DNA from 2 places in the Streptomyces sp. NPDC007901 genome. Region 1 is predicted to be linked to the other one. Evidence: predicted binding sites of a transcription regulator. Region 1 holds the regulator's gene; the other holds the start of a gene.

Evidence for each region. The regulator HrcA, encoded in region 1, represses chaperone genes, less so after heat shock. The targets are predictions, from matches to a motif close to TTNGCACTCNGNNNNNCNGAGTGCNAA.
Region 2: groL (chaperonin GroEL) is a predicted target of HrcA. The motif match lies at 6,724-6,750, and genes of this name have one in related genera.

What each region holds. Positions count from the first base shown of each region.
Region 1 is NZ_JBIBKW010000034.1:34,892-50,153, forward strand. It holds gene ACFZDK_RS51485 (ribonuclease Z) at 1-696, opposite strand, end outside; gene ACFZDK_RS51490 (HIT domain-containing protein) at 703-1,056, opposite strand; gene ACFZDK_RS51495 (S41 family peptidase) at 1,147-4,356, opposite strand; gene ACFZDK_RS51500 (hypothetical protein) at 4,403-4,960, opposite strand; gene ACFZDK_RS51505 (VOC family protein) at 5,037-5,429, opposite strand; gene ACFZDK_RS51510 (16S rRNA (uracil(1498)-N(3))-methyltransferase) at 5,457-6,215, opposite strand; gene ACFZDK_RS51515 (nitronate monooxygenase) at 6,212-7,303, opposite strand; gene dnaJ (molecular chaperone DnaJ) at 7,414-8,550, opposite strand; gene hrcA (heat-inducible transcriptional repressor HrcA) at 8,551-9,567, opposite strand; gene ACFZDK_RS51530 (MBL fold metallo-hydrolase) at 9,740-10,462, shown strand; gene ACFZDK_RS51535 (DUF3097 family protein) at 10,497-11,312, shown strand; gene hemW (radical SAM family heme chaperone HemW) at 11,337-12,569, opposite strand; gene ACFZDK_RS51545 (SpoIIE family protein phosphatase) at 12,609-14,597, opposite strand; gene ACFZDK_RS51550 (HAMP domain-containing protein) at 14,700-15,262, shown strand, end outside.
Region 2 is NZ_JBIBKW010000007.1:314,797-330,058, forward strand. It holds gene ACFZDK_RS24325 (MFS transporter) at 1-900, opposite strand, end outside; gene ACFZDK_RS24330 (metallophosphoesterase) at 1,063-1,935, opposite strand; gene ACFZDK_RS24335 (GNAT family N-acetyltransferase) at 1,969-2,562, opposite strand; gene ACFZDK_RS24340 (hypothetical protein) at 2,826-2,981, shown strand; gene ACFZDK_RS24345 (NADH:flavin oxidoreductase) at 3,130-4,257, opposite strand; gene ACFZDK_RS24350 (hypothetical protein) at 4,438-4,821, opposite strand; gene groL (chaperonin GroEL) at 4,938-6,560, opposite strand; gene ACFZDK_RS24360 (cold-shock protein) at 6,896-7,102, opposite strand; gene ACFZDK_RS24365 (MoaD/ThiS family protein) at 7,583-7,858, opposite strand; gene thrC (threonine synthase) at 7,903-9,186, opposite strand; SAM riboswitch class I at 9,205-9,348, opposite strand; gene ACFZDK_RS24375 (glucosyl-3-phosphoglycerate synthase) at 9,506-10,450, shown strand; gene ACFZDK_RS24380 (trehalose-6-phosphate synthase) at 10,543-11,979, shown strand; gene otsB (trehalose-phosphatase) at 12,072-12,923, opposite strand; gene ACFZDK_RS24390 (DUF3263 domain-containing protein) at 13,025-13,258, opposite strand; gene ACFZDK_RS24395 (extracellular solute-binding protein) at 13,276-14,541, opposite strand; gene ACFZDK_RS24400 (ROK family protein) at 14,671-15,262, shown strand, end outside.

The sequences.
Region 1 (15,262 bases):
GTCCTCGTCGAGGAAGGTGGACTCGATGACCAGCATGTCGCAGCCCTCGGCGAGCGCGTACACCCCCGCACACAGCCGGGTGTCCATCACGAACGCGAACCGCTGGCCGCGGCGCACCTCGCTGACCTGGTCGAGGGTGACGTCCCCGAGGACGCCCGCGCGCTGGAGCCGGCCGACGTCGGGGCCGGTGATGCCGTGCGCGGCGAGCCGTTCGGGGAGCATGCGGCGGCCGTCGGGTTCGGTGAGCCGGTAGCCGTAGGACTCCACGGGGTGGGAGAGCCGGCGGGCCTCCAGCCGGTAGGACCGGGTGCCGGCGAGGTCGCCGCCCTCGCCGTGGACCGGGGCCTCGGTGATGCCGACGGTCTCGCGGTAGGCGGTGGCGTAGCGGAGCCGGTCGAAGAAGCGCTGGCCCGACTTCGGGTAGTGCGCGGTGACCGGGTGCGGGACCTTGTCGAGGTTGATCCGCTGGATGACCCCGGCGAGGCCGAGGGAGTGGTCGCCGTGGAAGTGGGTGACGCAGATCCGGTTCAGGTCGTGCGCGGCGACCCCGGCCCGCAGCATCTGCCGCTGGGTGCCCTCGCCGGGGTCGAAGAGGATGCCCTCGCCGTCCCAGCGCAGCAGGTAGCCGTTGTGGTTGCGGTGCCGGGTGGGTACCTGGCTGGCTGTGCCGAGGACCACCAACTCGCGTACGGACACGGTGGGTTACCCGGGCGGCCAGGTCAGGCCGCGGCCGCCGAGGACGTGGGCGTGGGCGTGCCGGACGGTCTGGCCGGCGCCGCTGCCGGTGTTGAAGACGATGCGGTAGCTCTCCAGCTTGTCCTCGTCGGCGACGGACCGGGCCTCGCGCAGTATGTCGGCGGCGATCGTGGGTTCGCCCTCGGCGAGTTCGGCCGCGTCCTTGTAGTGGACCTTGGGGATCACCAGGACGTGGGTGGGTGCCTGGGGGTTGATGTCCCGGAAGGCGACGGTGGTGTCCGTCTCCCGGACGATCGTCGCGGGGACGTGGCCTGCGACGATCTTGCAGAAGAGGCAGTCCTCTTGAGGTTCCCCTGCCATTCGGGCGTCTCCTCGCAAAGGGTGATCGGTTACAGGCCGCATCGTAGCGTCGTCGGGTGCGGGTCCGGTGGGGGTGCGGCCCCGCGCCCCTTAGGTGGGCAGAGTGGGCGGAGTCTTCGCGGGAGCCGTCTCCAGGGCCTCCAGCGCTATCCGTACCGCCTCGTCCAGTTGGGGATCCCGCCCCGCCCCCCAGTCCTGCGGCGTCTGTACGACCTCCACATCCGGGTCGACGCCGTGGTTCTCCACGCCCCAGCCGTAGCCCTCCAGCCAGAAGGCGTACTTCGGCTGGGTGACGAGGGTGCCGTCGACCAGGCGGTAGCGGCTGTCGATGCCGATGACGCCGCCCCAGGTGCGGGTGCCGACGACCGGGCCGATGCCGAGGGCCTTGATGGCCGCGTTGACGATGTCGCCGTCGGAGCCGGAGAACTCGTTGGCGACGACGACCACCGGGCCGCGGGGTGCGTCCCTCGGGTAGCTGAAGGGCCGCATGCCGCGCGGCAGGTCCCAGCCGACGATGCGGCGGGCCAGTTTCTCGACGACGAGCTGGGAGGTGTGGCCGCCGCGGTTCTCGCGGACGTCGACGACGATGCCCTCGCGGGCCATCTCCACGCTCAGGTCGCGGTGGATCTGGGCCCAGCCGGGCGCCTGCATGTCGGGGACGTGGAGGTAGCCGAGCCGGCCGCCGGAGAGTGCGTGGACGTGGGCGCGGCGGTCGGCGACCCACGCGTGGTAGCGGAGCGGTTCCTCGTCGGCGACCGGTACGACCACCGGGTGCCGCAACTCGCCGCCGCCGGCCGGGGACACGGTCAGTTCGATCGCCTTGCCGGCCGTGCCGACGAGGAGCGGGCCGGGGCCGGTCACCGGGTCGACGGGGCGGCCGGCGACGGCCACGATCGCGTCGCCGGCGCGGACCGCGACACCGGGTGCGGCGAGCGGGGAGCGGGCGCCGGGGTCGGAGGTCTCGGCGGGCAGGACGCGGTCGATGCGCCAGCTGCCGTCCTCGTGCCGGGAGATGTCGGCGCCGAGCAGGCCCTGGCGGGCGCCGTTGCCGTGGCCGCCGCGCGGGGTGACGTAGGCGTGCGAGGTGCCGAGTTCGCCCTGGACCTCCCAGAGCAGGTCGACGAGGTCGTCGTGGGTGGCGCAGTGGTCGACGAGCGGGCGGTAGCGGTCCAGGACGCCGTCCCAGTCGACGCCGCCGAGGTCGGGGCGCCAGAACTGGTCGCGCATGATGCGGCCGGTCTCGTCGAACATCTGCCGCCACTCGGCGGCCGGGTCGACGGTCTGCCGTACCCGGGCCAGGTCGACGGTGATGTTGGTGTCGCTGTCGTCGTCGTTCGAGGCGCGGCGGTCACTGGGTACGACCTTGAGCTTGCCGTCGGACCACAGCAGGACCCGCTTCCCGTCGCCGCTGACCTCGAAGTGGTCGGCGTCGGAGGAGAGGTACTCGACGCGCTGCTGGGCGAGGTCGTAGCGCTCCAGCTCGGTCTTGGGCGCGGGGTCCTCGGGGTGGGCGCGGGAGGCGCCGAGGACACCGCGCACCGGGTGGCGCAGCCAGAGCACGCCGTCCTTGGCGGCGCGCAGGCCCGAGTAGCGGCCGGCCTCGACGGGGAAGGGCACGATCCGGTCGGCGAGGCCCTCCAGGTCGATCCGGGTGGCGGGGGTGCCCTCGGCGTCGGGGGTCTCGTCCTTGTCGGGGGTCTCGAAGGGGCGGCCGTGCCGCTGGGGGCCGAACGGGGAGGGGGTGGTGGCCGCGAGGGTGATCAGGTGCGGGCGGTCGCCGACCACGAAGGCCAGGTCGAAGACGTGCTCGTCGTAGACCGGGTCGAAGGAGCGGGTGGAGAGGAACGCCAGGTGCTTGCCGTCGCGGGTGAAGGCGGGGGCGTAGTCCTGGAAGCGCAGCGGGGTCGCCTCGGTGACGGTGAGGTCGGTGGTGTGGGCGATGCGGAGCTGCGCGAGGCCGCCGGCGCCGGGGTGCGACCAGGCGAGCCAGCCGGAGTCGGGCGAGAAGGCGAGGCCGGAGACGTCGCCGTCCTCACTGCGGTCGACCTCGCGGACCTCGCCGCTCTCGCGTTCGACGAGGAGGAGGCGTCCGTCGTGGGCGGCGACGGCGACCCGGCCGCCGTCGGGGGCGACGGCGAGTTCCAGGACCCGGCCGAGCTGTCCGGCGGCGATCCGGCGCGGGGTGGAGCCGGGCGCGAGACCGGTGGCGGGGGCGAACTCCAGGGCGTCGTCGCCCTCGGCGTCGGTCACCCACACGACCCACTCCTCCGCGTCCGCGCGGAAGGTGACGGGCAGCCGTCCCCGTACCCCGGGCTGCGCGGCGAGCGCCCGCGCCGGACCGGACCGGTGGGTCACCCAGTGCACCCCGCCGCGGACCAGGACGGCGCTGCCGCGCGCGGTGTGGTCGGGCGAGGCGGAGCCGAACCAGCGGGCCGCGTTCACCGGGTACGGCTGCCGGTCGACACGGGAGCCGCCGAGCCGGATGTCCAGCCGGCGCGGCTCGGCCCCCTCCAGGTCGTCGAGGAGCCAGAGTTCACCGGCGGACGCGTAGACGACCCGGCTGCCGTCGCTCGCCGCGTGCCGGGCGTAGAACCCGTCGAGGGGCGTGTGCCGACGCAGATCGGAGCCGTCGGCGAGGGAGGAGTACAGCGCCCCGGTGCCCTCGTGGTCGGAGAGGAACGCGACGCGCTCCCCCACCCAGACGGGGTATTCGAGGTTCCCGTCCAGCTCAGCGTGCAGCCGTACGAACTCGCCCTCCCCCTCCCGGTCGATCCACAGCTTGCCCGCCGTACCGCCCCGGTACCGCTTCCACCAGGCCGCCTCGCGGCCCATCGGCGCGGACAGCAGCACGGGGTGCGGCCCGAGGGCGACATGGCCGACCGGGCCGTAGGGCAGGACGGTGGACGGGCCGCCGTCGAGCGGGACGGTACGGGCCCAGCTGCGCCGGAGGCTGGACTGGCCGTAGGTGGTGATCGCGAGGACCTGCCCGTCGGCGGTCCAGCCGCGCACCTGGGTGCGGGCACTCCCCCAGTGCGTCAGGCGGGTGGCTGAGCCGCCGTCGACGGGGGCGATGTGGATCTCGGGGGCGCCGTCGCGGGTGGAGGTCCAGGCGACCGTGGTCCCGTCCGGCGAGATACGGGGCAGGGTCACCGGGACGTTGTCGGCGCTGACCCGCCAGGCCCGGCCGCCGTCCAGCGGCGCGAGCCACACGTCGTCCTCGGCGGTGAAGGCGACCAGGTCGCCGTGGACATGGGGAAATCGGAGGTAGGACCGCGGTCCTGTCGCTGCACCCTGAGTCACCCGCTCAGCCTATGCACCGCGGCGGGTCTCCGGCGGCCGATTTCGATCACTTGCCCTGCACGGGCCAGCACTTGGGGTCGCCCTGGCACCAGACGGTCTTCGTCACGGTCACGGTGGGGCCGGGCTGCTGCCCGTAGGTGGGCGGCCGGTAGGTGCTGTACGTCGGTCCGGGCGTGGCGTCGCAGTTGCCGAGGCCCTTCACGTGGAACCACTCCTTGCCGCCGACCTTGGCGACGAGGTCCCCGCGCACACAGGCCCCGCTGACGGCCTTGGTGACCCGTCCGGTGACGGTGATGTCCCGCCCGTCCTTGGTCCGGCCCCGGCAGTCCACGGAGACGACGGTGGTCTGCGAGGCCGAGGGTGTCTTCGTGGAACTGGCAGTCGAGGACCCGTAGTTGCCGGTGCAGGTGAGCCAACTGACGTCGACGTGCTGCCGTTTCAGCTCGGCGGTGGCGGTCTGGTCGGTGGTGTACGCGACGGTCGCGGAGTTCAGATCGGTCGGCTGGCAGCCCACGACGCCACCCACGGCGATCACCGCGAGCCCCGCCACGGCCGCCACCCTGGTCCCGCGCGGCCGCCGCCGAATCCGGCTCAATGCCCCCATGGAGGGCAGCCTCCCACCGCCGGGCCCGTGACGGTAGGGGGCATACGGCCACTCACGTGTTCGCAGCCGTCACCCTTCAGGTGCGCAGCAGCAGCCATTCCTGCAGTTCCACCAGGTTCCCCTCGGGGTCCTTGAGGTGAGCGACCCGCATGCGTTCCGTCATGGGCGCGGGTCCTTGCACCAGGACCGCGCCGCGCGCGACGATCTGCTCGCAGTAGGCGTCGAGATCGTCGACACGCAGCACCACCAGCGACCGGTGCCCGGTGGCGGTGTCCCCCAGCTCGCCCAGCACCTCGGCCATCATCGTCCGGTCCTGCAGGGCGATCCCCGCGGACCCGGCGTGCGGACTGAACTTCTCGTACGGTCCCTCGCTCGCCCCCGACTGCGGCTTCAGCCCGAGCACCTCGGCGTAGAAGTGATAGCAGGCGGCGAAGTCGGTGACCAGGAGCCGGACTTGGGCGAGTTCCACGGCGTGTCCCCCAGGGTGTCGCGCGGGTCAGGACCACCGGCCGGTGCGGCCGAGCAACAGGGCCGCGGCGGCCGTCCCGGCGGTCGATGTACGCATCACGCTAGGCCCCAGGGTGTACGTCTTCGCACCCGCCTCCTCGAAGAGCGCCACCTCGTCCCGGGCGACGCCTCCTTCGGGCCCGACGACCAGCACGATCTCGCCCGTGGCGGGCAGGTCGGCGGTGGCCAGCGGTGTGCTGCCGTGCTCGAAGTCGGAGTGCAGGACGGCGGCGAGGTCGGCTTTGGCGAGAAGTGCGGCAACCTGCTTGGTGCTCGCCGCGTCCGCGACCTCCGGGAACCGGACCCGGCGGGACTGCTTGCCGGCCTCGCGGGCGGTGCCCCGCCACTTCGCGAGCGACTTGAGCCCCCGCTCGCCCCGCCACTGGGTGACGCAGCGGGCGGCCTGCCAGGGCACGATCGCGTCGACGCCGACCTCGGTCATGGTCTCCACGGCGACCTCGCCGCGGTCGCCCTTGGGGAGGGCCTGGACGACGGTGATACGGGGCTGCGGGAGGGGCTCCTCGTGGACGCTCTCCAGGTCCGTCACCACCAGCCGGTCCTTGCCCTCGGCGGCCCGCACGACGCCCTCGATCCAGCGTCCGCGCCCGTCGGTGAGGATGACGTCCTCACCGGGCTGCAGCCGCTTCACGGAGACCGCGTGCCGTCCTTCGGGACCGTCCAGGACGACCTCGCCGCCGGAGAAGTCGGGTACGACGAGCGGGTCCAGCACGAACACGGGGGCAGTCATCGCCCGTCTCCCCTCTTGGTCTCCGCCTTGGTCGACAACGCTGTCGACGCGGCGGCGAGTTCCTCCGCGAGGGTCTCCACCAGCTGCCCGGCAGGCAGCTCCCGGGCCATCCGGTGCCCCTGCCCGGACCACAGGGCCATGCCCTGCGCGTCCCCGGCCTTGGCGGCGGCCTTGCGCAGCGGGGAGGTGAGGTGGTGGACCTCGGGATAGGCGGCGGGCGCGTACGGCCCGTGCTCGCGCAGGAAGCGGTTGACGAGACCGCGGGCGGGCCGCCCGGAGAAGGCCCGGGTCAGTTCCGTGCGGACGAACAGGGGGTTGGTCAGCGCCTGCTTGTGGATGTCGGCGGCGCCGGACTCGGGGGTGGCGAGGAAGGCCGTACCGAGCTGGGCGGCGCTCGCGCCCGCCGCGAGGACGGCGGCGATCTGGCTGCCGCGCATGATCCCGCCGGCGGCGACCACCGGGATGCCCACGGTCTCCCGTATCTGGCCGATCAGCGACAGCAGTCCGATCCCGGCTCCGTCGTTCTCGGCGATGTCCCGGTGGGTGCCCTGGTGCCCGCCGGCCTCGACGCCCTGCGCGATCACCGCGTCCGCCCCGGCCCGCTCGACGGCGAGGGCCTCCTCGGCGGTGGTCGCGGTGACCAGGGTGAGGGTTCCGGCGCGGCGCAGGGAGTCCAGTACCTCGCGGGTCGGCACACCGAAGTGGAAGGAGACGACGGCCACCGGGTTGTCGAGGAGTACGGCGAGCTTCGCGTCGTACCCGTCGTCCCGGCCGCTGTCCGGGTCACCGAGCTCGGTCTCGTACCAGGCGGCCTCACCGGCCAGCTGGTGTGCGTAGAGCTCCACGGCGCCGGACTCCGCATACTCCGGCTGGGGCATGAAGAGGTTGACCCCGAAAGGGCGGCCGGTCAGCCCTCGCAGTTGCTTGATCTCCTGGTACATCCCGTCGGCGGTCTTGTACCCGGCGGCAAGGAACCCCAGCCCGCCCGCCTCGGACACGGCGGCGGCCAGCTGCGGGACGGAGACCCCGCCGGCCATGGGGGCCTGCACGATCGGAAAGGGGAAGAGATCGGTCAGTGCGGAGGACATGACGGCATGTTGTCACGTCCTCCGAACAAGACCGAATCGGGCCGCCTCTTTGGCACATGCCACATATCGCGGCGGCACGGCCCCTCCGCGACCCGCTGCGGGCGCCCCCGTCAACGCCCGTTGAACGCGTCCTTCAGCCGGCTGAACAGGCCCTGCTGCCCCGGCTGGAACTGCCCCGTGGGCCGCTCCTCGCCGCGCAGCTTCGCCAGCTCGCGCAGGAGGCGTTCCTGCTCGGGGTCCAGCTTGGTCGGGGTCTGCACCTCGACGTGGACGATCAGGTCGCCCCGGCCGCCGCCCCGCAGATGCGTGACACCGCGCCCGTGCAGCGGGATCGACTGGCCGGACTGGGTGCCGGGCCGGATGTCGACCTCCTCCATGCCGTCCAGGGTCTCCAGCGGCACCTTCGTGCCGAGCGAGGCCGCCGTCATCGGGATCGTCACCGTGCAGTGCAGATCGTCGCCGCGCCGCTGGAACGTGGAGTGCGGCAGCTCGTGGATCTCGACGTACAGGTCACCGGCGGGACCGCCGCCGGGCCCGACCTCGCCCTCACCGGCGAGCTGGATCCGGGTGCCGTTGTCGACACCGGCCGGGATCTTCACGGTCAGCGTCCGCCGGGAGCGGACCCGGCCGTCACCGGCGCACTCGGGGCACGGCGTCGGCACGACGGTCCCGAAGCCCTGGCACTGCGGGCAGGGCCGGGAGGTCATGACCTGGCCGAGGAAGGACCGCGTCACCTGCGAGACCTCACCACGGCCCCGGCACATGTCACACGTTTGAGCGGAGGTGCCCGGCGCAGCGCCCTCACCGTTACAGGTGTTGCAGACGATCGCCGTGTCGACCTGGATGTCCTTGGTCGTGCCGAAGGCCGCCTCGTCGAGCTCGACCTCGATCCGGATCATGGCGTCCTGGCCCCGGCGGGTGCGCGAGCGCGGACCGCGCTGCGACGCCGTACCGAAGAACGCGTCCATGATGTCGGAGAAGTTCCCGAAGCCGCCGGCCCCGAAGCCGCCCGCGCCCCCGCCGCCCGCCTGCGAGAGCGGGTCGCCGCCGAGGTCGTAGACCTGCTTCTTCTGCGGGTCCGAGAGCACCTCGTAAGCGGCGTTGATCTCCTTGAACCGCTCCTGGGTCTTCGGGTCCGGGTTGACGTCCGGGTGCAGCTCGCGCGCGAGCCGACGGAAGGCCTTCTTGATCTCTTCCTGCGACGCGTCGCGGCGCACGCCGAGAACGGCGTAGTAGTCCGTGGCCACTTACGACTCCGCCAGGATCTGTCCGACGTACCGTGCCACCGCTCGTACCGCTCCCATCGTTCCCGGGTAATCCATGCGGGTCGGTCCGACCACGCCGAGTTTGGCGAGTGCCTCGCCGCCCGAACCGTAACCGACCGACACCACTGACGTGGAGTTGAGTCCCTCATAGGCGTTCTCGTGACCGATGCGTACGGTCATGCCCGAATCCCCGGCCTCGCCCAGGAGTTTGAGAAGAACGACATGTTCCTCCAATGCCTCCAGGACGGGCCGGATCATGAGGGGAAAGTCATGCCCGAAGCGGGTGAGATTGGCGGTGCCGCCGATCACCAGCCGCTCCTCGTTCTCCTCGACGAGCGTCTCCAGCAGGGTGGAGAGCACCGCCGAGACCGTGCCGCGGTCCTCGGCGTCGAAGGCGTCCGGCAGATCCTCCACCAGCCGGGGCACGTCCGAGAACCGGCGCCCCGCGACCCGGCTGTTCAGCCGCGCCCGCAGATCCGCCAGCGACGTCTCCCCGAACGGCGCCGGGCAGTCGACCATCCGCTGCTCGACCCGCCCGGTGTCGGTGATCAGCACCAGCATCAGCCGGGCCGGAGCCAGTGACAGCAGCTCCACGTGCCGCACGGTGGACCGCGTCAGCGACGGGTACTGCACCACCGCCACCTGCCGCGTCAGCTGCGCCAGCAGCCGCACGGTCCGCGCGACGACGTCGTCGAGGTCGACGGCGCCGTCGAGGAAGTTCTGGATCGCCCGCCGCTCGGGCGCGCTCATCGGCTTGACACCGGCGAGCTTGTCGACGAACAGCCGGTAGCCCTTGTCGGTCGGGATCCGCCCGGCGCTGGTGTGCGGCTGGGCGATGTACCCCTCGTCCTCCAGGGCGGCCATGTCGTTGCGCACGGTCGCCGGGGAGACCCCGAGGTTGTGCCGCTCGGTCAGCGCCTTCGACCCGACCGGTTCCTCGGTGCCGACATAGTCCTGGACGATGGCGCGCAATACCTGAAGCCTGCGTTCACTCAGCATCCAGCGCCACACCTCCAGAAAGTCGTGCCCGCGGCCTTTCGGGTCCTTCGGGTCTTTCGTCTGGCACTCTGCGATCCCGAGTGCCAACATCCCCGGCCCAGTGTACGGCCGTCGGGTACTGACTGGGCAAGGTCGGTCAGGACCCGTGACGTTCTACGGCTAGCGTCGCGGCATGACGGTGACTTGGGAAGAGCTGGGGTGGGAGCGGGTGGCCGAAGGCGTCGGCCGCTGCCGGCTGCCGGGCTGGGACTGCACGGCCGGGCTGGTCCTCGGCGCGGGCGCGGCCCTGATGGTGGACGCCGGGTCGAGCCTGGCGGAGGGCGCGCGGTTGCGTACGGAGGCGCAGCGGCTGGCCGGGCGCCGTGTGACCCATCTCGCGCTCACCCACCCCCACTTCGACCACGTCTTCGGCACGCCCGCCTTCGCGGGCACCGACCTGTACGCGGCGGCGGGCGCGGAGGCCGTCCTCGCCCACGACCGCGAGGCACTGCGCCTGGACGCGGTCCGCAACGGCCTCCCGGCCCCCGAGGCCGAGGAGGCGGCCGACGCCCTCCCGCTCCCCCGCCGCCCGGTCTCCGGCGAGTGGACCCTCGGCCTCGGCGACGGCCGCCGGGCCCTGCTGGCCGACGTGGGCCCCGGCCACACCTCCCACGACCTCGCGGTCCTCGTCCCCGGCGACCCGGCGGTGGTCTTCTGCGGCGACCTGGTGGAGGAGTCCGGCGATCCCCAGGCCGGCCCCGATGCCGTACCGTCGCGCTGGCCCGCGGCCCTGGACCGCCTGCTGTCGCTCGGCGGCGATGACGCCCTGTACGTCCCAGGTCACGGAGCGGTGGTCGACGCGGCGTTCGTGCGGGCCCAGCGCGACGCCCTGGCCGCCCGCTTCGGCGTGTCGTAGGCGCACCCGTCCGGCTTCTCCTATCGTCATCCGAATGCGCCAGTACTCCGCCGACCTGACCCCGCCGTGGAAGAAGCCGAAACCGGCGCCGGAGGTGGCCGCCGAACCCGGTCTGGTGGTGGAGGAGCCCGGCACCGGGTTCTGCGGCGCGGTGATCCGCTGCGAGGCGGGCACGGTCACCCTGGAGGACCGCTTCGGCAAGCACCGCGTCTTCCCGCTGGAGCCGCGCGGCTTCCTCCTGGAGGGGCAGGTCGTCACCCTCGTACGGCCCGCGTCCGGGGGTCCGGTACGCCCGTCCCGCACCGCCTCCGGCTCGGTCGCCGTCCCCGGCGCCCGCGCGCGTGTCGCCCGCGCGGGCCGCATCTACGTGGAGGGCCGCCACGACGCGGAACTGGTCGAGAAGGTCTGGGGCGACGACCTGCGCATCGAGGGCGTGGTCGTGGAGTACCTGGAGGGCGTCGACGACCTCCCCTCGATCGTGGCCGAATTCGCCCCCGGCCCGGACGCCCGCCTGGGCGTCCTCGTCGACCATCTGCTCCCCGGCACGAAGGAATGGCGCATCGCCCGGTCGGTGACGAGCGAGCACGCCCTGGTCGTCGGCCACCCGTACATCGACATCTGGGAGGCCGTGAAACCGTCGTCCCTGGGCATCGAGGCGTGGCCGCGCGTCCCGCACGGCCAGGACTGGAAGACGGGCGTGTGCCGGGCGCTGGGCTGGCCCTCGGAGAACACGGGCGCGGTGTGGCAGGCGATCCTCGCGCGCGTGGGCTCCTACAAGGACCTGGAGCCGGAGCTGCTGGGCCGGGTGGAGGAACTGATCGACTTCGTCACGGGCGGCGGTGGGGCCTGACGCCCGGTTCACCCACCGGAGTGATCAGTCCACCAGGTCCCTGACCACGGCGTCCGCCAGCAGCCGCCCGCGCAGTGTCAGCACGGCCCGCCCCTCGTCGTAGGCCCCCTGCTCCAGGAGTCCGTCCGACAGGGCCCGGCGCGACGCCTTGAGCCCCTCCTCCTTGAGCAGCGCCAGCGGCACGCCCTCGCGCAGCCGCAGTTCCAGGAGGATGCGCTCCACCCGCCGGTCCTCGTCCGTCAGGAGCTCGCGTCCGGCGCCAGGCGACCGCCCCGATGCCAGGGCCGCCGCGTACGCCCCCGGGTGCTTGACGTTCCACCAGCGCACCCCGCCCACGTGGGAGTGCGCCCCCGGCCCGGCGCCCCACCAGTCGGCGCCCCGCCAGTACAGCTCGTTGTGCAGGCATCGGGCCGCCTCCGAGGTGGCCCAGTTGGACACCTCGTACCAGTCGAATCCCGCGTCCGTCAGCACCGACTCGGCGATCAGGTAGCGGTCGGCGTGGACGTCGTCGTCGGTCATCGGGACCTCGCCCCGGCGGATCCGGCGGGCGAGCTGGGTGCCCTCCTCGACGATCAGCGCGTACGCCGACACATGGTCCGGACCGGCGCCGATCGCAGCCTCCAGGGAGGCCCGCCAGTCCTCGTCGGACTCGCCCGGGGTGCCGTAGATCAGATCGAGGTTGACGTGCTCGAAGCCGGCCGCGCGGGCCTCCGCGACGCATGCCTCGGGGCGGCCGGGGGTGTGCGTCCGGTCGAGCACCCGCAGCACGTGCTGCCTCGCGCTCTGCATGCCGAAGGAGATCCGGTTGAAGCCGCCCTCCCGCAGGGCCGCCAGATAGGCCGGGTCGACGGACTCCGGGTTCGCCTCCGTCGTGACCTCGGCGTCGGCCGCGAGCCCGAACTCGTCGCGGATCGCGCCCAGCATCCGTACGAGATCGGCGGCGGCCAGCAGCGTCGGCGTACCGCCCCCGACGAACACGGTCCGCACCTCGCGCGGGTCGTCGCCGAGGACCTTCCTGGCCTGCCTGACCTCGTCGATCAGCGTGTCCGCGTAGTTGTCGCGGGAGGCGAGGACACCGCCGGTGCCGCGCAGCTCGGTCGCGGTGTACGTGTTGAAGTCGCAGTAGCCGCAGCGGGTCGCGCAGTAGGGGACGTGCAGGTAGAACCCGAGGGGGCGGGCGGCGGCCCCGGCGAGCGCGGAAGCGGGGAGCGCGCCGTCGTCGGGGACGGGTTCGCCGTCGGGGAGTGCGGAAGGCATGTCCTCCATTGTCCCGTACGGCGCCGGTTGCTCCGCCGGTCACTCCGCCTGGAGGACGAGCAGCGCCAGGTCGTCCTCCGGCTGGCCGCCGCCGAACTCGTGGACGAGCCGTCTGATCCGTTCGGCGATCAGCTCGGCGCTCAGCCCCGCGCAGCCCGCCAGCGCCCGCGCGAGCCCGTCGCCGTCGTCGAACTGGCGGGTGCCGGAGCGGCGCTCGGTGACCCCGTCGGTGACGCACAGCAGGCTGTGGCCGGGCGCGAGCTCGACGGTCTCGCTGGTGTACGTCTCGTCCTCGATGACCCCGAGCAGGGTCTGCGGGCGGGCGGCGGTACTGACCTCGCCGTCGGGGCCGAGGAGCAGCGGCAGCGGGTGCCCGGCGGAGGCGAGGGTGCAGCGGACCCCACCGCCCTCCAGCGGGGTGAGCTCGCCGTAGAGGAGGGACAGGAAGCGGGTCTGCGGGCCGTCGCCGGGCGGCAGCGGGCGGCCGCCGGCGGCGACCAGGGCACGGGCGGCGGCGTCGGCGGCCTCGGTGGCGTCGTCGAGGAGGAGCTGGTTGAGGCGGTCGAGGACGTCGGCGACCCGGTAGCCCTCGCGGGCGAGCAGGCGCAGCCAGGGCCGGGCGAGCCCGATCACGACGGCGGCCTCGGGGCCCTTGCCCTGGACGTCGCCGACGGCGAAGCACCAGCGGCCGTCGCCGGCCGGGAAGAGGTCGTAGAAGTCGCCGCTGGGTCCGCCCTTGTCGCAGGGTTCGTAGACGAGCGCGCTGCGCACCCCCGGGATCTCGGCGACCGCGCCGGGCAGCAGTCCGCGCTGGAGTACGGCGCTGATGGTGGCCTGGCGGGCGTACTGGCGGGCCGCGCCGATGGCGAGGGCGACCCGGCGGCCGAAGTCCTCGACCAGGCCGGTGATCTCGTCGGGGAAGCCGTCGGGGCCGGAGCGTCCGATGACGAGCGTGCCGAGCGGGCGGCCGCCCGCGATCAGCCGGTAGGCGAGCGCCGAGCCGAGGGCGCCCTGCGGACCGAGCGCCTCGCGGGGCCAGGGATACGGCTCGGGCCCGGACCGTAAGCCGTCCCTGGCGCAGGGCGGGTCCTTCTCCAGGGCGCGGCGCAGTTCCTCGATGCGGTTCTCGCTGCCGTGCCAGACCCGGGCCAGCCGCGGGCCGCCCGCGCCGGTGGGATCGCGCCAGCCGCCGCGGACGGTGGCCTCGTCCTCCAGCCACACCGCGCACCAGTCGGCGAGCCGGGGCACGATCAGCTGGCCGGTGAGCGCGGCCACCAGGTTCTCGTCGAGCTGTCCGGCGAGCAGGTCGGAGGCCTCGGCGAGGAAGGTGAGCGCGCCCCGGTTGAGCCAGTCCTGGTCGCGTTCGGGGCGGTGGGAGCAGGCGCGCGCGGAGTCGTCCGCGTGGGCGGGCGGCTCGGGGGCGAGGATCTCGGCGACCTTCAGCTCCTGCTCGTCGGGGAGCGTGCCGCCGCGGCCGGTCAGCCGCGCCCACACCGACTTGGCGCCGGTGCGGTAGGTCACCCCCCAGGACTCGGCGAGCGAGGCGACCAGCCGCAGCCCGCGCCCGAACTCCGGCGTCTCGTACGGCGTATCGCCCGGGTGGTCACGCGGGGCGCGAGAGGGGTGGTGGTCGGTGACCTCGACGACGAACGCCGGCTCCTCGTCCTCCTCCGGTGCGTACTGTTCCAGCCACCAGTCGACCTCGACGTCCGTACCGGCGTGCACCACGGCGTTGGTGACGAGTTCGCTGACGACGACCAGGGCGTCCTCGGCGACCCGCCGCCGCTCCCGGCCCAGCAGTCCGCAGTCGATCCACTCGTCGAGGGAGGCGCGCACCAGTGCGCGGGCGGAACCGGGTGCGAGGGGGCTTCCGTGCAGAGTCGCGCGCCCCTGCGCGCGTAAGCCCGCACTCTCGTGCGCGGGCGCGTCGTCGTGCGCAGGCGCGTCGTCGTGCGCAGGCGCGTCGTCGTGCGCAGGCGCCTCACGGACCCGGGAGGCGGTCTCCCGTTGCGTGGGTATGGCCCCCATGTCCAGCTCCCCGAACAGTTCGGACGAATACATCCCGATCGATGCGGACAGAGTGACAGACTGACTGCGCCCATAAGCACCGAGTTACCGAAGTGGGCCGCCATGAGTGAGAACAGTGCTACGCGTGTGCTCGAAGACGGACAGAAACTGGAACAACTCCGAGCATCCGAACTGCGCCCTCTGCTCGCCGCGATGACCGCCGCCCGCGACGGCGACTTCACCAAGGTGCCGGAGACGGGCGAGGGCATCGTCGGCGAACTCACCGCCGTCTTCAACCAGATCATGGACCGCAACATCCACTTCAACACCGATGTGCGCCGCGTGAAACAGGAGCTGGTGCGCCACGGCCGCCTGGACGAGCGGCTGTCGGCGAGTCCCGGCCAGGGCGCCTGGACGTCCCGTGTCAACGACGTCAACCAGGTCCTCGACGCCCTGGTCGCCCCGGCGGCGAACGCCACGCGTGTGCTGGACGCGGTGGCCGGCGGCGATCTGACCCAGCGGGTCGATCTGCACGACGGCAGCCGGCAGTTGCGCGGCGATCTGCGGCGGCTGGGCCGCGCGGTGAACAAGATGGTCGACCAGCTGTCCCTGTTCACCGGCGAGGTGACCCGGGTCGCGCGCGAGGTCGGCACCGAGGGGCGGCTCGGCGGCCGGGCCAAGGTGCA
Region 2 (15,262 bases), on a different contig from region 1:
CTGGAGCAGCTGCGGCAGGACCAGGGACATCGCGAACATCGAGAAGCCGAGGGCGACCGAGGCGAGGTTGGTGAAGAGGACCTGCGGCTTGGCGGTCGTACGGAGGTCGACCAGCGGCTGCCGGGAGCGCAGCTCCCAGAAGCCCCAGGCGAGCAGGATCACGACGGCGGCGGTGCCCAGGCCGAGGGTGGTGCCGGAGGTCCAGCCCCAGGTGGCGCCCTTGGAGACGGCGAGCAGCAGCGCGACCAGACCGGCGGACAGGCCGAGCGCTCCGGCGAGGTCGAAGCGGCCGCCGGTGCGGACCTTGGACTCGGGCACGATCAGCAGCACCAGCGCGAAGGCGACGGCGCCCAGGGCGGCCGAGGTCCAGAACAGGATGTGCCAGTCCCACTTGTCGGCGATGAACGCGGCGGCGGGCAGGCCCAGCGCGCCGCCGACCCCGAGCGAGGCGCTCATCAGGGCGGTGGAGCCGGCCAGCCGGTCGGCGGGCAGCGCGTCCCGCATGATGCTGATGCCGAGCGGGACGACGGCGGCCGCGAGGCCCTGCAGCGTACGGCCGATGATCATCGGGACCAGGGAGTCGGCGAGGGCGCAGACGACCGAACCGGAGACCAGGAGCACGATGCTGGTCAGGAGCATGCGCCGCTTGCCGATCATGTCGCCGAGGCGGCCGACGACCGGGGTGGCCACCGCGGCGGCCAGAAGGGTGGCGGTGACGGCCCAGACGGTGTCCGAGGCCGAGGCGTGCAGCAGGGTGGGCAGCTCCGGGACGATCGGGATGACCAGGGTCTGCATCAGCGAGACGACGATCCCGGCCAGGGCCAGCACCGCCACCACGGCGTTCGGCCGCGGCGGGGCGGATGTTCCCGCCGCGGCGGGTCGGGTGAGGGCGTCGGACATGGGGGCTGGCCTCCATCGGACGGGCTCGATGAGCGGAGTCTTTGACTGCTTGACTTAAGCAAGCTTAAGTCGATTGATTGAGTTAAGCAAGTTAATTCCAGGAGAATCGCGCTGACCTGCGACAAAACGACTGCTCGGGAGTGGAGGAGCGGCTACGACCCCTCAGCCGTGCTCGGCGACGAACGCCCGGGCCCGCTCCTCGTCGATCTCGTACACCGTCTCGTGGGCCTGCGGATCCCGCGCGTGGAAGGTGTGGAACATCGGGCTCGCCGGGCCGTCCAGCTCCACCAGCGAGGCAGACGCCCCGCGCACCGCCCGCTCGCCCCCGGCCGCCACGGTCAGGTCGATCCGGTTGACGACCCCCGGCGTCACCCACACCGGCACCGACTCCAGCAGACCGAAGAGCTGGAGGTGGTAGTGGCCGGTGAGGATCACCCGTACGTCACTCCCCCGGATCACCGCCGCCAGGTCGCCGGGGTCACGGAGCCCGAAGGCCTGCTGGGTCGCCGAGAGGCCGAGGGCGAACGGCGGATGGTGGAAGGCGAGCACCGTGCCCCGCAAGGCCGGGGTGCGCAGCACCTCGCGCAGCCACTCCAACTGGGCCTGGCCCAGGCGGCCGTGGACCTTCCCCGGTACGAGCGAGTCCAGGGTGACGAAGCGCCGGCCGCCGACCGTGCTGACGGCGGCCCGCTCCGGCGCGTCGAAGGACGACTCCGCACGGTCGGTACCGTCGGCCGCCAGATGCCCGCTGCCCAGCACCTTCGCGAACGCCTCGCGCTCGTCGTGGTTGCCGGTGGTGTAGAGGACGGGGATGTTCCGGACTTGCGCGTACGCGCCGATCAGGGTGCGCAGGGTCGTGTACGCCTCCACCGCGCCGTCGTCGGCGAGGTCACCGGTGACGACGACCGCGTCGAGGCCCTGGAGATGCCGGAGTTCGTCGAGCATCAGGCGCAGGGACGCGGTGGCGTTGACGCCGCGTCTGTTGGGGGCGTCGGTGCGGTCCAGGTGGGTGTCGGAGAGATGCAGGATCCTCATCTCCCGGAGACTAGACGCCGGACAGGGCGGCGGTCAGCGAGCCGGGCGCCACATCGTGGTCACGGTCCGGCCGCCCGGCGTGACGATCTCGCCCCGCGGGACGAAGCCCACGCTCTCGTAACGGCGGTCGTTGGCGGGGTTCGTGGACTCCAGATACGCGTTCGCGCCGATGGCGTCGAGCCGGGCCAGCGTGTCGGACAGCAGCGCCATGCCGAGCCCCTTGCCCCGGTGGTCGGTGCGGGTGCCGAGGATGGTCAGATGGTAGAAGGGCTCCTCCGGATGGGCGGCCCCGAAGCTCGCTTCCGTCTCCTCGACGGCCCGCGCCACCTCGGCCCCGGCGACCTTCTCCATCGCCTCGCCCCGCTCACGCTCCTCCTCCTCGGTCAGCTCGACACCGCCCGGCGGAATCCAGACGGCCACCGCCTCCACGCCCGGCGTCACGAACGTCCACGGATACCGCAGCGCGGCACGGGCGTACACCCGCCACAACTCCCCCATCTGCCCGGCCCGCCGCACCTCGTCGGGGAAGACCGGACCCCACACCGGGTCCTGGAGGAAGGCACTGGTCAGGGTGGACACGACGGCATCGAGATCGGCGGGGGTGGCCGGGCGGGAGGGGTGGCTCATGGGGACGACGGTAATGGCGGGGGCAGCGGGCCGGCACAGCTTCGCACCGGATGACGGGGCCCGCCGTCGCCCTTCGCGGCCATGGGCGCCGCCAGCCACCTGCTCCAGGGAGATTCCGCAGTGCTTCTGCCGCACACGAACACGGGGATCATCGGATCCACGCTGCTGATGTCGTCCGTGTTGCCCGTGGCCGTCTGGGCGTTCGCGGGGCGGATGAGAGGCTCCCTCATACGGATCGCAGAGGCCTGACGCTGGTGACAGGCGTGGCGAAGCAGTCGGTCAGCGGCGGCACGAGGGCCGGCGCCACACACCTAGATAGCGAGACGCGCAACGGTACGGCGTGGAACACCGCGCTGCTGTTCGGGATTCCGTCCGTGCCGGTGCAGGCGGTGGGTTCGGTGGTCCTGGTGGTGGGATGAACAAGCGCATGTCCGAGGACACCGGTGCCATGGGGGCCGTCCTGCCAGGGAAGTGCCCCACCCCGCGCTCCTGCTTCTCGTGCCGTACGCGTTCGCCCTCGGTTCCGCCGGCTGGTCGCCGGCGGAACCGAGGGCGGACGGACCCGGGTCAGCTCAGGGTCTTGAGCGCCGCCGCGTCGTACGACGCCAGCTCGTCCGTGCGGCCCGCGAGGACCTTCGACGCCCACTCGGGGTCCTGGAGGAGGGCGCGGCCGACGGCGACCAAGTCGTACTCGTCGCGCTCCAGGCTGTCGAGGAGGTCGTCGATGCCCTTGACCGGGGAGCCCTCGCCCTGGAAGCCCTTGATGAAGTCGCCGTCGAGGCCGACCGAGCCGACGGTGATGGTGGGCTTTCCGGTGAGCTTCTTGGTCCAGCCGGCCAGGTTGAGGTCGGAGCCCTCGAACTCGGGGAGCCAGTAGCGGCGGGTGGAGGCGTGGAAGACGTCGACGCCGGCGGCGGCCAGCGGGGTCAGGATCGCCTCCAGCTCCTCGGGGGTCTCGGCGAGACGGGCGTCGTAGTTGTCGGACTTCCACTGCGAGTAGCGGAAGATGACGGGGAAGTCGGCGGAGACGGAGTCCCGTACGGCCGCCACGATCTCGGCCGCGAACTTCGTGCGGGCGACCGGGTCGCCGCCGTACGCGTCGGTGCGGCGGTTGGTGCCCGCCCACAGGAACTGGTCGAGCAGGTAGCCGTGGGCGCCGTGCAGCTCGACGCCGTCGAAGCCGATGCGCTCGGCGTCGGCCGCGGCCTCGGCGAACGCGCGGATGACGTCGTCCAGGTCCTGCGAGGTCATCGCCTTGCCCTCACCCTCGGTGCCGTCCAGGCGGATGCCGGAGGGGCCGACGGCGGGGGCGTCCGCGAACGGCGGCTGGCCCTGCTTGCGGACCATGCCGATGTGCCACAGCTGCGGGACGATCGTGCCGCCGGCCGCGTGCACCCCCTCGGCGACCTTCGCCCAGCCCGCCAGCTGCTCCTCGCCGTGGAACCGCGGGATACGGCTGCTCTGCCCGGCCGAGTCGTGACCGACGTACGTCCCCTCGGTGACGATCAGACCGACACCGGCGGCGGCCCGGCGGGAGTAGTACGAGACCACGTCCTCACCGGGGACACCGCCGGGGCTGAACTGGCGGGTCATCGGCGCCATCACGATCCGGTTGGGGACCGTGAGCCCGTTGAGGGCGATGGGACGGGAGAGGATCTCGGCCGCGCGGGAGGCGGGGGGCATGGTGACGGTCACGTGGAGGGCTCCTCGGGAGTGGGTCGTATACCTTGGCCGTATACCAGTCGGTATGTGCACACGCATCGAGTGCACCTCCGTGCACAACGACCTGCCCGGACGTACGCATTCCCGGCAACCACCCGAACGCGGTGTGACCCGGGACACGGGCCCCGGGCGAGCCGGCGGGCGACCTGCGCCTCAGCTCCTGTTGTCCTCGACGTGGACGACGTTCGGTGCGGTGGCGTCCGCGTGGCGTTTGGTCCGTCCGTGCAGACCGACGGCGAGCTGCGACGGGTCGCGGGGTTCGGCGGGGCCGACGTAGGTGAGGACGTCGCCGTGATGCCCGGTGACGACCCACCCCTCGACGTCCTTGGGGTCGATCACCCCGAAGTCCCCCGCCGGGGATCCGGCGTGCACCGGGCCGAACTCCCGCAGGATCCCGGTGGCTTGTGCGGCGAGGTCTCCGTCGGGAGCGGTCAGCACGACACAGGTGCCGTGCTCGAACAGCTCCCAGGACGTGTGCGGGTCGGCGAGGAGCCGCCGCCATACGTCTACCAGTATCTCGGTGTCCACCGCGGTCATCATGCCGCAGCGCCCCGGCGCGAACCCGGCGCGGGAACGCCGAAGGGCGGCACCCCCCGCCGTGTGGCAAGGGGTGCCGCCCTCGGTGCTGCGTCGGAGCTGCCGAGCCGTCAGGCTCAGAAGTCCATGTCACCGCCCGGCATGCCGCCCGGGGCGGCCGCGGCGGCCTTCTCCGGCTTGTCGGCGATGACGGCCTCGGTGGTGAGGAACAGCGCGGCGATGGAGGCGGCGTTCTGCAGGGCAGAGCGGGTCACCTTCGCCGGGTCGATGATGCCCTCGGCGATCATGTCGACGTACTCGCCGGTCGCGGCGTTCAGGCCGTGGCCGACCTGGAGGTTGCGGACCTTCTCGACGACGACGCCACCCTCGAGACCACCGTTGACGGCGATCTGCTTGAGCGGGGCCTCCAGGGCGAGCTTCACGGCGTTGGCGCCGGTCGCCTCGTCACCTTCGAGGTCCAGCTTCTCGAAGACGGAGGAGGCCTGGATGAGCGCCACGCCACCACCGGCGACGATGCCCTCCTCGACGGCCGCCTTCGCGTTGCGGACGGCGTCCTCGATGCGGTGCTTGCGCTCCTTGAGCTCGACCTCGGTCGCGGCACCGGCCTTGATGACGGCGACGCCACCGGCGAGCTTGGCCAGGCGCTCCTGGAGCTTCTCGCGGTCGTAGTCCGAGTCGGACTGCTCGATCTCGGCGCGGATCTGGTTGACCCGGCCCTGCACCTGCTCGGAGGAGCCGGCGCCGTCGACGATGGTGGTCTCGTCCTTGGTGATGACCACCTTGCGGGCCTTGCCCAGCAGGTCGAGGGTCGTGTTCTCGAGCTTGAGACCGACCTCCTCGGAGATGACCTCGCCGCCGGTGAGGATGGCGATGTCGTTCAGCATCGCCTTGCGGCGGTCGCCGAAGCCCGGGGCCTTGACGGCGACGGACTTGAAGGTGCCGCGGATCTTGTTGACGACCAGGGTCGACAGGGCCTCGCCCTCGACGTCCTCGGCGATGATCAGCAGCGGCTTGCCCGACTGCATGACCTTCTCCAGGAGCGGGAGCAGGTCCTTGACGGAGCCGATCTTCGAGTTGGCGATCAGGATGTACGGGTCGTCGAGGGACGCCTCCATACGCTCCATGTCGGTGGCGAAGTACGCCGAGATGTAGCCCTTGTCGAAGCGCATACCCTCGGTGAGCTCCAGCTCCAGACCGAAGGTCTGGGACTCCTCGACGGTGATGACGCCTTCCTTGCCGACCTTGTCCATGGCCTCGGCGATGAGCTCGCCGATCTGGGTGTCGGCGGCGGAGATGGAGGCCGTCGAAGCGATCTGCTCCTTGGTCTCGACATCCTTCGCCTGCTCGAGCAGGGCACCGGAGACGGCCTCGACGGCCTTCTCGATACCGCGCTTGAGGGCCATCGGGTTGGCGCCGGCGGCTACGTTGCGCAGGCCTTCCTTGACCAGGGCCTGGGCGAGCACGGTCGCGGTGGTCGTACCGTCACCGGCGACGTCGTCCGTCTTCTTGGCGACTTCCTTGACCAGCTCGGCGCCGATCTTCTCGTACGGGTCCTCGAGCTCGATCTCCTTGGCGATGGAGACACCATCGTTGGTGATCGTGGGGGCGCCCCACTTCTTCTCGAGGACGACGTTGCGGCCCTTGGGGCCGAGCGTCACCTTGACGGCGTCCGCGAGCTGGTTCATGCCGCGCTCGAGGCCGCGCCGCGCCTCCTCGTCGAACGCGATGATCTTGGCCATGTGAAGTGGTCCCTCCAGGACTGGGGGTGAGTCTTCAGGACCGCGCCCGCGCCCGCGACGGACGGCTCGCCGACCCGTGGGTTCCTTGCCCCACCCGGCCCGCGGGCCTCACCGACCCGGTCCTTCTTTGTCACTCTCACCTTCAGAGTGCTAACGCCAATGATTAGCACTCGGGGTAGGCGAGTGCAAGCGCCTCCCGGGGACTGGAGGGAGGAACCCGGGCGGGCACGGGCGGGGCGCGGACGGGCCCGGGGCATGCCGAAGGGCCCGTACCCCGGGAGGCACGAGCCCTTCGAAGATGTACAGAAGAACGTCGCTGTCAGTCGGCGCGTGCTTCAGCCGGTCGCCAGCCGGACCATGTCCGCCTGCGGCCCCTTCTGGCCCTGCGAGATCTCGAAATCGACTCGCTGACCCTCTTCCAGGGTGCGGTACCCGTCCATCTGGATCGCGCTGTAGTGGACGAAAACATCCGCACCACCGTCGACCGCGATGAAGCCGTACCCCTTCTCCGCGTTGAACCACTTGACGGTGCCCTGAGCCATGCCTAACTCCCCTATTACTGGCCCTTGCACAGATCCACACTTCGCGGATCCGGGTCAGACCTCACCCCCCAATGGTTGGGGGCGTGCGCCGGAACGCGTCGACCGCGGCTGAATGTATCTGTCCAACTGCCGTCTGCAACAGGTCAATCGGACGAGAATTCTGGACGGGAAGGGTCCGGAATGTAGCAAGAATTCGGCCGAATTCAGGGCAAGTCGGGCCCCAGATAAGCCGCAAAAGCCGCAAAGAACCCGCACACTTTGGCCACTTCTTGTCGGGCTCGCGGTATCGAATACGGGGCTCCCGACCTGGAGATCGGGACCGCGTTCCCCAACTCTACCGCGCTCAACCACACAGAATTGCCCCCTCCGCTTCTCTCACGGAGGGGGCAATCAGATGAACACTCGGTGATGGGTATTACCGAAGGTAATGTTCGGTCATACGGCCATCAGGTCAGCAGGTCAGCGGGGCAGCGGAATCGGTCAGCCGCCCGCGACGGCCGGGATGATGGAGACGCCGACCCCGTCCGGGGTGGCGGTCTCCAGTCCCTGCTCGAAGCGCACGTCGTCGTCATTGACGTACACATTGACGAACCGGCGCAGCTTGCCCTGGTCGTCGAGAACGCGGGCGGCGATTCCCGTGTGGTTCTTCTCCAGGTCGGTGAGGACCTCGCCGAGGGTGGCACCTTCGGCACTGACTTCGGCCTGGCCACCGGTGTAGGTGCGCAGGATGGTGGGGATGCGAACAGTGACGCTCACGGCTTTAAACCTCCGGTCAGGGCAGCGCCCTATTTCTCGGGGACTCAGGCGAGCCCGGCCTCGTGGAAAGACTCGAGATTCGGGCGAATGGTCGCGGTAAGACCCGTACCCGCCACCGCGTCCAGCGTCTTCAGCCCATCACCGGTGTTGAGTACAACGACCGACTTCGAGGGATCGATGAGCCCATTCTCAATGAGCTTCTTGGTGACTCCAACCGTCACTCCGCCGGCGGTCTCCGCGAAGATCCCCTCGGTCCGCGCGAGCAGCTTGATCGCGTCGACGACCTGCTCGTCGGTGACGTCCTCCACCGCACCACCCGTACGACGGGCGATGTCGAGGACGTAGGGACCGTCGGCCGGGTTGCCGATGGCGAGGGACTTGGCGATGGTGTTCGGCTTCTGCGGCCGCACCACGTCGTGGCCGCCCTTGAAGGCCACCGACACCGGCGAGCAGCCCTCGGCCTGCGCACCGAAGATCTTGTACGGCTTGTCCTCGACGAGCCCGAGCTTGATCAGCTCCTGCAGCCCCTTGTCGACCTTGGTGAGCTGCGAGCCGGAGGCGATCGGGATGACCAGCTGGTCCGGGAGCTGCCAGCCGAGCTGCTCGCAGATCTCGTACGCCAGGGTCTTCGAGCCCTCCGCGTAGTACGGCCGCAGGTTGACGTTGACGAAGCCCCAGCCCTCGCCGGCCGGGTCGCCGATCAGCTCGGAGCAGAAGCGGTTCACGTCGTCGTAGTTGCCCTCGATGCCGACGAGCTCGCCGCCGTAGATCGCGGCCATGACGACCTTGCCCTGCTCCAGGTCGTGCGGGATGAACACGCAGGAGCGGAAGCCGGCCCGGGCGGCGGCGGCGCCGACCGCGCCGGCCAGGTTGCCGGTGGAGGAGCAGGAGAGGGTGGTGTAGCCGAAGGCGCGGGCGGCCTCGACGGCCTGGGCGACGACGCGGTCCTTGAAGGAGTGCGTCGGGTTGCCGGAGTCGTCCTTCACGTACAGGCCGCCGGTGACACCCAGCTCCTTGGCCAGGTTGTCGGCCTGGACGAGCTTGGTCCAGCCGGGGTTGATGTTGGGCTTGGTCGCCACGTCGGCCGGGACCGGCAGCAGCGGGGCGTAACGCCAGATGTTCGCGGGTCCCGCCTCGATCTGCTTCCGCAGCTCCTCGGTGTCGTAGGCCGAGTAGTCGTACGCGATCTCGAGCGGGCCGAAACACTCCTCGCAGGCGAACACCGGGCCGAGCGGCACCCGGTGGCCGCACTCGCGGCAGGACAGTGCCGTGGCGGGGCCCAGGTCGACGGTCTTCGGGGAATCGGTTGCAACAGTCTGCGCAGCCATGTGAGGCGAGGCCCTTTCTCCTCATCTTCCTCACGACGCATCTCGCCGTGAGACGGATTTGGCACCTTCCCTAGCCGGGAGCCACGCCATGGAAGACGAGTACCGACTGGAGGGTTGCCGGGGCTTCATCGGGCCGTATCCCTCTGCCCCTCTGGATGAGCTGTATTCGGTTGTCGACGCACGGTGACCGTACGACATGCGATGGTCATCGGCGTTGTTCAAGACTGTAACCGAAGGCCAGGACAGTTGAGATAGTCGTCCGAACCGCGAGATGGATCACACCGCGCGGTGTGATCGTGACAGTGAGGAGCCGCTGACTGTGCTGGAAGAAGTCGAGCGCTGGCTGGCCACCCGCTCCTGGTCCCTGAACGACCGCCCCCTGCACCGGATACTCGGCGCCAAGCAGCGGACGGGTCAGTCGGTCTCCGTCGTGCTGCCCGCGCTCAACGAGGAGGAGACCGTCGGTGACATCGTCGCGATCATCCGCCACGACCTGATGCAGCAGGCGCCGCTCGTCGACGAGATCGTGGTCGTCGACTCCGGCTCCACCGACCGCACGGCGGCGGTGGCCGCGGCAGCGGGCGCCCGGGTCGTCCACCGCGACACGATCCTCCCCCGCATCCCCGCCGTCCCCGGCAAGGGCGAGGTCCTCTGGCGCTCCCTGCTGGTCACCACCGGGGACATCGTCTGCTTCATCGACGCGGACCTGAGGGACTTCTCCTCCGACTTCGTCTCCGGGATCGTCGGCCCGCTGCTGACCGACCCCGGGGTGGACCTGGTCAAGGCGATGTACGACCGCCCGCTCGCCGGCGCGGCCGGGCAGGGCGGCCGGGTGACCGAGCTGATGGCCCGCCCGCTGCTGAACATGCACTGGCCGCAGCTGGCCGGGTTCGTGCAGCCGCTGGGCGGCGAGTACGCGGCCCGCCGCTCGCTCCTGGAACAGCTCCCCTTCCCGGTCGGCTACGGCGTGGAGCTGGGCATGCTGGTCGACGCCCTGCACCTGGTCGGCCTGGACGCCCTCGCCCAGGTGGACGTGGGGGTCCGCAAACACCGCCACCAGGACGGCCAGGCCCTCGGCCGGATGTCCGCCGCGATCTACCGCACCGCCCAGCTGCGGCTGGCCCGCGGCCATCTGATCCGCCCGTCCCTGACCCAGTTCGAACGGAGCGAGGACGGCTTCGAGCCGCGCACGTACTCCGTGGACACGGAGGAACGGCCGCCGATGTCGGAGATCGCGGAGTACGCCGAACGCAAAGTGGCGTGACTTCGACGGGTTCGACGCGCGTTCCGTATACGGCCACCGGTCGGGTGTAGCCGTACGTTTGAGCGTTTACGGGCCGGGCTAGGTTGAGGCGTATGGCTTCCACCGGCGGTGCTGAGGTGCTGGTCGCGTCCAACCGCGGCCCGGTTTCGTACGAGATGCGCGAAGGCAGCGCGCTGCACGCCAAGCGGGGCGGCGGCGGGCTGGTCTCCGGCCTGTCGGCGATCGGCCCGGACGCGAACGCGGTGTGGGTGTGCGCGGCGCTGAGCGACGGGGACCGCGAGGCGGTGCGCCGAACCGCCGGCGGCCGGCTGCCGGTGGCGGACACCGGGGGCCAGCGGGTCCGGATGCTCGACATCGACGCGGAGGTGTTCTCCGGCGCGTACAACGGCATCGCGAACTCGGTGCTGTGGTTCGTCCACCACATGCTCTACCAGACCCCGCTGGAGCCGGTCTTCGACGCGGAGTTCCGGCGCCAGTGGGCGTCGTACCAGGCCTACAACCGGGCGTTCGCCGAGGCGCTGGCCCAGGAGGCGGGCGAGGGCGCCGCGGTCGTCATCCAGGACTACCACCTGGCGCTGGCCCCGCGGATGCTGCGCCGCCTGCGCCCGGACCTGCGAATCGGCCATTTCTCCCACACCCCCTGGGCGCCGCCGGACTACTTCCGGCTCCTCCCCGACGACATCGCCGCCGAGCTGCTGAGCGGGATCCTGGGCGCCGACCACGCGGCGTTCCTCACCCGGCGGTGGGCGGACGCGTTCGTCGACTGCTGCCACGCCGTGCTGGGCCCCGGGATCCCGGCGGCGGACCCCTCCTCGGGCGGCACCCGGATCGGGGTGCACGGGCTGGGCGCCGACGCGGACTTCCTGCGGAAGCGGTCGCACGAGCCGGACGTCGAGGAGCGGATGGCCGCCCTGCGGGAGGAGATCGGCGACGGCCGCAGGACCATTGTCCGGGTCGACCGGACCGAGCTGTCGAAGAACATCGTGCGCGGACTGCTGGCCTACCGGCAGCTGCTCGACGACCACCCCGAGTGGCGGGAGCGGGTGGTGCACGTCGCGTTCGCGTACCCGTCCCGGCAGGACCTCGCCGTGTACCGCGACTACACGGCCGAGGTGCAGCGGGTCGCCGACGACATCAACTCGGTGTACGGGACGCCGGGTTGGACGCCGGTCGTGCTGCATGTCAAGGACGACTTCGCCCGCTCCCTGGCGGCGTACCGGCTGGCCGACGTCGCCCTGGTGAACCCGATCCGGGACGGCATGAACCTGGTGGCGAAAGAGATCCCGGTGGTGTCGGACGAGGGGTGCGTGCTGGTGCTCTCGCGGGAGGCGGGGGCGTACGAGGAGCTGGGCGAGGACGCGGTGGTCGTGAACCCGTACGACATCGGGGGGACGGCCGCCGCGTTGGCGCTGGCGCTGGCCATGCCGGTGGAGGAGCGGGCGGAGCGCTGCAAGAGATTGGCGGAGGCGGCGACGGGGTTGCCGCCGGCGGCTTGGTTTCTGGAGCAGTTGGAGGCGTTGGGCGGGTGAGTTCGTAGTTCGTCGGCTGCGGGCCGGTGGGGGCGGGTCGCGCCCACGCGGCGGAGCCGCACATCGATACAGCCCCGCCCCCCTTACCGGGCTTACGGGGCGCTGTAGGCGACCGTCTGGCCCAGTAGCCGTACTACTCCCTCCGGGCCGTCCACGACCACGTCCGCCCGGTCCGCCAGCTCGGTGACCTCCTCGCTGCCGCTGCACACGAGTACGCCGGGGACGCCCTGCTCGCGGAGTTTCTCGACGGCGGCGAAGGCGGGGATGTCGCCGAGGTCGTCGCCGACATAGAGGACCGATTCCGCGCCGATCTCCCTCGCGTACTCGCGCAGGGCCACGCCCTTGTCCATGCCCGGGGGACGGAGCTCCAGGACCAGGCGGCCCGGTTCGACGATCAGGGCGTGGCGGGTGGCCAGGTCGGTCAGGGGGGCGCGGAGGAGGTCGAAGGTGGCCTGGGGGTCGTCGGCGCGGCGGGTGTGGACCGCGACGGCGAAGCCCTTCTCCTCGATCCAGGTGCCGTGCGCGGCGCCGGCCCGGTCCAGGAGGGCGGGGAGTTCGGCGCGGGCGGCGGCGATGCCGGGGTGGGGCGGCGGGGCGGTGATCTCGCCGGTGGCCGCTTCCCAGCGTTCGGCGCCGTAGTGGCCGAGGACGACGAGGTGCTCCAGACCGGGCACGCCCGCGAAGCCGCCGTAACGGACGGCCACCTCGGCCGGCCGGCCGGTGATCACGGCGACCGCGGCCACCTTCGGCGCGAGCGCGGCCAGCACCGGCACGGCGTCCGGGTGGGCCCGCGCCTGCTCGGGGTCGGCGACGATCGGGGCCAGGGTTCCGTCGAAGTCGAGGCCGATCAGCGCAGTGCGCGGCTGCGCCAGGAGGGCGGCGAGGCCTTCACGGCCGGCCGGGGTGCGAGGCGTCGGAAGGGGTTCCGTGATGTGGGTTCCCATGCACCCGACAGTATCCAAGCGCCCCTCCAGGGGCGCGGGGCTGCGTCCATATGCGGCTCCGCCGCGTGGGCGCGACCAGCCCCCACCGGCCCGCAGATCACTCACCGCTCCCCTCGCCGAGCCTCCCGCACCCTCCGCAGTCGGTTCACCGTCACGGGGTCGAGGGCCAGTGCGCGCTCGTCGTCGAGGAGGGTGTTGAGGAGCTGGTAGTAGCGGACGGGAGCCAGGTCGAGTTCCTCGCGTATCGCCCGCTCCTTCGCGCCGGGGCTGGGGAAGCCCCGGCGTTCCAGGGCGAGGATGGCCTGCTCGCGCGGGTCCAGTTCTTGCCGGTCCATGCCGAGAACGGTAGCGCTCAGCCCGTGCGCGTACGGCTGTCGGCCAGCGCCGCCTCCGCCTGGAGCCGGGTGAGGACGGTCGTCGGGTTGCCCGTCGAGGTGACCGCGGTGCCTATCTGCTTCTTGATGTCGGCGCTGATGGCGGCCCAGGACGTCTTGCCCGCCGGGTACAGCTCGGAGGTCGGGAGCTGTTCGAGGAAGGGGCGCAGCTGCTTGTCCTGCGGCTGCGTGGAGTCGGTCATCGCCTGGGACGCGGAGGTGGTGACGGGCAGCAGGCCGTACTCGCGGGAGAAGGAGAGGACGTTCTTCTCGCTGTAGACGTAGTCGAGGAAGTCACCGACCTGGTCCGCGTGGCCGTTCTGCTTGAAGGCCGCCATCCAGTCGGCGACGCCCATGGAGGCGGTGCTGGTGGACTGCCCGGCCCGGGCGGGCATCGCGACGGTGCCGAACTTCACGCCCTTCTTCTCGGCCTGCTGGATGAGCGTGGGGTGGCCGTTGACCATGCCGACCTGACCGTCGGCGAAGGCGGCGAACGCCGTCGCGCGGTTCAGCCGGCCGGGCGCCGTCGGACCGGTCAGGCCCTTGCCGACCAGTTCGTCCTTGAGCCAGGTGAGGGTGTCGACGTTCTGCGAGGAGTTGATCGTGTAGGTGCCGGTGTCGTCGGTGTAGCCGCTGCCGCCGCTGAGCAGCCACTGCATGGTCTCCGCCTGGGCCTCCTCGGGGCCGAGCGGCAGCGCGTACGGGTACTTCACACCGTTCGCCTTGAGCGCCTTCGCGTCGGCCGCGAGCTCGGTCCAGGTGGTGGGCGGGGTGGTGATGCCGGCCTCGGAGAAGAGCGTCTTGTTGTAGAAGAGGACGCGCGTGGAGGCGGCGAAGGGGATGCCGTACTGGGCGTGGTTCCACTGGCCCGCCTCGGCCAGCTGGGACGGGAAGTCGGCCTGGACCGGGATGGAGAGCAGGTCACCGGCCTCGTACAGCTTGCCGGCGGCCGCGTAGTCGGCGTACGAGCCGATCTGCGCCAGGTCGGGGGCCTTGCCGGCGGCGACCATGTCCTTGACCTTGCGGTCGACGTCGTTCCACGAGTAGACGGTGACGTCGATCTTCACGCCGGAGTGCTGGGCCTCGTACGCCCTGGCCAGCTTGTCCCAGTACTTCTGGGAGCTGTTGGCGGCGGAGTCGCCGTAGTCGGCCGCGACGAGTCTGAGGGTGACGTCCGAGGAACCCGTCGCCCCACAGCCACCGAGAACCACCGTCATGCCCAAGGTGGACACCACCGCGATCATTCCTGCCCTACGCCGCCGCACCCGCACTACCTCGACCCAACTGTCTCGCCGTTCAATATATGGACCCATAAGGTCTACACCACGTAAGTGGACTAGACCTCTTGCGGGTCGGCGGGCCACACTGTTCCCGTGAGACATGTCATCGCCCTGGACGTGGGCGGCACCGGAATGAAGGCCGCGCTGGTCGGCCCGGACGGCGAGCTGCTCCACCAGAACCGCCGGGCGACCGGCCGCGAACGCGGCCCGGACGCCGTCGTCGCCGCCATCCTCGACTTCGCCGCCGAGCTGCGGTCCTACGGCGAACAGCACCTCGGCGAGCCACCCGCCGCCGCAGGAGTCGCGGTACCGGGCATCGTCGACGAGCGGGCAGGCATCGCCGTCTACGCCGCCAACCTCGGCTGGCGCGACGTCCCGCTGCGCGCCCTCCTCGCCGACCGCCTCGGCATCCCCGTCGCCCTCGGCCACGACGTGCGCACCGGCGGCCTGGCCGAGGGGCGGCTCGGCGCGGGCCGGGGAGCGGACCGCTTCTTCTTCGTCGCCCTCGGCACCGGCATCGCGGGCGGCTTCGGCCTGGACGGCCGGGTGGAGTCGGGCGCGCACGGCTTCGCGGGCGAGATCGGCCACATCGTCGTACGACCACGGGGCGCGCCCTGTCCCTGCGGTCAGCGCGGCTGCCTGGAGCGGTACGCGTCGGCCGCCGCGGTGAGCGAGGCGTGGGCGA